Regions from separate parts of the Pseudoalteromonas sp. MER144-MNA-CIBAN-0113 genome, predicted to be linked through region 2. Evidence: riboswitches for the same ligand, from Rfam matches in the RefSeq annotation. Region 2 holds a riboswitch; the other holds the start of a gene.
The links. Region 2 has a riboswitch for cobalamin ahead of AAEY57_RS05680 (ABC transporter ATP-binding protein). Riboswitches for the same ligand answer to the same signal wherever they lie in the genome.
Positions count from the first base shown of each region.

Region 1: another riboswitch for cobalamin. It lies ahead of AAEY57_RS01480 (TonB-dependent receptor domain-containing protein); the one in region 2 lies ahead of AAEY57_RS05680 (ABC transporter ATP-binding protein).

Region 1 covers NZ_JBEOOG010000003.1:39,731-41,933, forward strand. The annotation lists gene AAEY57_RS01480 (TonB-dependent receptor domain-containing protein) at 1-852, opposite strand, end outside; cobalamin riboswitch at 890-1,055, opposite strand; gene AAEY57_RS01485 (YajQ family cyclic di-GMP-binding protein) at 1,309-1,791, opposite strand; gene AAEY57_RS01490 (VanZ family protein) at 1,943-2,203, shown strand, end outside.
Region 2 covers NZ_JBEOOG010000014.1:52,201-54,403, forward strand. The annotation lists gene AAEY57_RS05675 (porin) at 1-846, shown strand, start outside; cobalamin riboswitch at 896-1,033, shown strand; gene AAEY57_RS05680 (ABC transporter ATP-binding protein) at 1,108-1,920, shown strand; gene AAEY57_RS05685 (FecCD family ABC transporter permease) at 1,922-2,203, shown strand, end outside.

The DNA of each region.
Region 1 (2,203 bases), on a different contig from region 2:
CGAAACGCTCACCGAAGTACTTTGGCTATATATATCTGAGGCTTTCTTCCAGCCTAGCTTAGCGGTGTAATTTTCAAAGTCGTAGGCATCGTTACCCCATGCATTATCATATTGTGCTTCACCTTCACTGTACTGAGATTGCAGGCTCAATTGGCCTAGCTCAGCAAGTTCATAAGCTAAATTAAAGCCAATGTTTTTATTTTTGTAGCCATCATCATCATGATCTTTTGTGTACTCAGCCGCTGGATCTTTGCCAGTTACATCAAAACCATCCGTCTCTTCGTAGCCTAAATTATAATTAAAGCTAAGCGCCTCTTTTACAAGCCCACCAGCAAGCTGATAATTACTGTAGCTATGGCTGCCTAAAGTAGCCGAAAGCGAGTTATTTGAAGCTTTACGGGTGATAATATTAATTACTCCGGCTACCGCATCAGAGCCATAAATAGCAGCTCTTGACCCTTTAATAAGCTCAACACGCTCGATACTGTTAACTGGAATATTCGTCAGCGATACACTACCTGAACTTGCATCGCTCACTCTTACGCCATCAACCAATACTAAGGTATATTTAGCGCTGGCCCCGCGAACAAATATATCTGCCTTTTGACCTAACCCACCATTACGAACAATATCTATCCCAGCTATGGTATTTAATATTGCTGGTAAATCTCGGTAATTCGCTTTTTCAATATCAGCGCGCTCGATAACTGCAACACTTGCTAATACATCATTTATAGGTTGTTCAAATTTATTCGCAGTAACGGTTATTTTTTCAATGGTTTGTTCTGCAGCAGATACAGAAATAGAGAGTGCAGCCGAAATGGCCACACCCAATGCAGTTTTATTTAACATCATGTCCCCTATCTTTGCCCACCGCAAAGATGTTAGTAAGTAAGATTAAATCAAGGCCGGTCTCCGGACTCAGTTACCATAATTTAATACAGCATAACTTTACCGTTGCGGGGGCAGTGTTGGGATTGACTTCATCAATGAAAACGCACCAACTTCCCGATTATCCTACTAAAAAAATCACACCATTGAAGTGTTTAGCAAGCACCTTGAAAATAGGCTGCTATTGTTATCTGTTTACTAAAAAAAGTCAATGGACGTCTAAACATCCAAAAATCCAAAGATTCAGGGTTCGGGGTTCGGGGTTCGGGGTTCGGGGTTCGGGGTTCGGGGTTCGGGGTTCGGGGTTCGGTAATTATCATAGATTCAAAAATAAAAAAGCCAAACAATATAGCGTGTTTGGCTAAATACATGTTGCTTTGAACTAAGCGCCTATAGTGCCTAGCTCGAAACAATAAATTAATCGCGGAAGTTTTTAAACTGAAATGGCTGACCTAAATCGGCAGTGCGTACAACTTGCATAGCAGCTTGTAAGTCATCACGCTTTTTGCCCGTTACGCGTACTTCTTCGCCTTGAATAGCCGCTTGCACTTTTACTTTAGAATCTTTAATGGCTTTTACTACTTTTTTAGCCATATCTTTTTCGATACCCTGCTTTAGTGCAACGTTACGAAAAACATTTTTGCCTGCGCGAGAAATATCTTGTAGTTCTAGGCTCGCAACGTCCATTCCACGCTTTGAAACCTTCCCAGCTAAAATATCAAACAACTGCATAACCTGAGCATCTGCTTCAGCTTTTAATTTAATTGTTTTATCGTTTAATTCAATTGAGGCATCGACCCCTCTAAAATCAAATCGTGTCTCTAATTCACGATTGGCATTATCAACCGCGTTTTGTGCTTCGTTCATTTCTACTTCAGATACAATATCAAATGAAGGCATGATGTTCTCCTAACTAGCTAATCTTAATTTTATGCGGCAATTATAACGTTAAAATGATAAATCTTTACACTTTTCTGCATCTTGTTCAGGTGCGATACTAATTTAGTTTGATATACTGAGGCTTCTTTTTTATACGATTTTAGGATTCTTCGTGACAAGGCGTGTTTACCAAGCTATTTTTTTGATTAGTATTGTCGCATTTACCTTCTTATTTGCTAAAGAGGTAAAAGGCGCTGCAAACTTATTTCCGCATGTAGATAAAGTGGCGCATTTTGGTATTTTCTTTTTACTTGCCATTATTATGGATAAAGCCTTTAAACTACCTTTATATGCACAAATATTACTGTTAGCCGGTTATGGTGCCGCAATAGAAATTATGCAAGATAGCCTTCCTTACAGACAAGCATCACTG
Region 2 (2,203 bases):
GCAAATGTAACCGTTCAATCATCTGACGATGGTGAAGGATCGTTTACTGAAATTAAAAGTAATGCATCTCGTTTCGGACTTAAAGGGTCTGAAAAAATTTCAGACGGTTTAGAAGCGGTTTATAAGTTTGAATTTCAGGTCGATGTGTCTGATGCCGATTCTAAAGGTGATGACGACAATATTTCAGCGCGTAATCAATATGTGGGCTTTAAAGGCGGATTTGGTCAGGTTGTGATAGGCCGAAATGATACCGCGCTTAAGCAAGCGCAGGGGAAGCTAGATCTTTTCAACGATCTTGAAGAAGGTGATATAAAAAATACCTTTAAAGGTGAAAATCGTTTAGGTAACTCAGTATCTTATGCTTCAAACTCATATGAAGGTTTTAAAGTATTAGCGTCATTTATTGCAGAAGACGACGTAGATGCCAAAAATGGCTACTCAGTGGCGTTAACTTACGGTGATGCAGGCCTTAAAAAGAGCGCAGTATATGCTGCCATTGCTGCTGATAGCGAAGTCAATGGTTACGATGTAGTGCGTGCAACAGTTCAAGGTAAAATTGAAGATTTTAGACTTGGCGCAATGTACCAAACACAAGAAAAAGTAGATGGCAGCGCTGAGGCTGACGGTTACTTAGTGAATGCAGCTTACCTTATGGGTAGCAACACTTTCAAAGTGCAATACCAAACAATGGATTTTGATGACAGCGATGATAAAAGCGCGATATCGGTAGGTGTTGACCATAAACTAAACAAAAACCTTAAAGTATTTGGTTTTTACTCAAGCTTTGATATGGACAGCAATGTTGACCAAGATTACCTAGGTTTAGGTATGGAATATAAGTTTTAACTAAACCTTAGTTAAAACACTCCCTTTTAACCGCACTCAGTTGAGTGCGGTTTTTTTTGCTTTAAATTATTTACTTATCTGCGCATAATAGCCAAGCATTTGGAATGAGGTGAAACTCCTCAACTATACCCGTAACTGTAATCAGTTTTACTGTAAGTCAGATACAAGTGCCTTAAAACTTCATATAACGAGCGGGTTAACTCATTTTCTTTTTGGTACTTGTGGTACTGAGTGTGGGTTTTCCCTGCCTAGGATAATTTTTTGCACACTCAAACCGCTAAAAAAACTGCACTTCTAACCGTTAATAATGTCTCTTGGCGAGTGGGTAACACCTTAATCCTTGAGCATATTAATTTGAGTATTGAGCGTGGCAAGTTTGTTGGCTTAATTGGTCCTAATGGTGCGGGAAAATCGAGTTTACTGCGTTGCTTGTATCGATTTAATCAGCCGTCAGCGGGAGAGGTTAAATTTAATAACACCGATATTTGGCAGCTAAAAAGCGAAGACTATGCCAAGCAAGTTGCGGTAGTGCTACAAGAAACACCGTCGCAATTTAATCTCTCGTTATTCGATGTTGTAGCTCTAGGGCTTACCCCGTATAAAACGCTATTTAGCTCGACCACCCAAGCAGATAAACAAAAAATAGCTCAGGCTATTAGTCATGTGGGGCTTGAATCTCATAGTACTCAATTATTTGATTCGCTATCTGGCGGTGAAAAGCAACGAGCCTTTATTGCCCGCGCTATTGTGCAGCAACCGCAACTTCTTATTATGGATGAACCAACTAGTCACCTTGATGTGAAATATCAAATTCAACTGATGGAGCTGGCTAAATCTTTAGGTATTACGGTATTTGCGTCATTTCATGACTTAAATTTAGCTGCTGCTATGTGTGATGAGTTAGTGGTTATTAAAAATGGAAAAGTTGTTGATGCAGGTAAGCCAAATAAAGTGGTCACTGAGCAGATGCTGGATGAGGTGTTTGGCGTTTGTGCACAAGTGAGCACTCACCCTCAATCAGCAGCTTCGGGTGAGGCTATTCCTCATATTACTTATTATTATGGATACCAATAATATGACGGTTTTTTCTAACCATACCGTTGCATTAATCGTTGCGCTACTATGCGCACTATTAAGTTTATTTATTGCACTGAGTTTTGGTGCGGTACCTACGTCGCTAGCAGATGTATATCAAAGCTTAACCTTTTCAAACGAGGCTTCATTTACCAGCCGTATTATTATTGAATTAAGAATGCCACGTACTTTGCTGGCTTTTTTAGCCGGTAGTGGCTTAGCGATTGCAGGTTTAATACTACAAACAGTCACCCGTAATCCCTTAGCTGATCCTTATTTATTT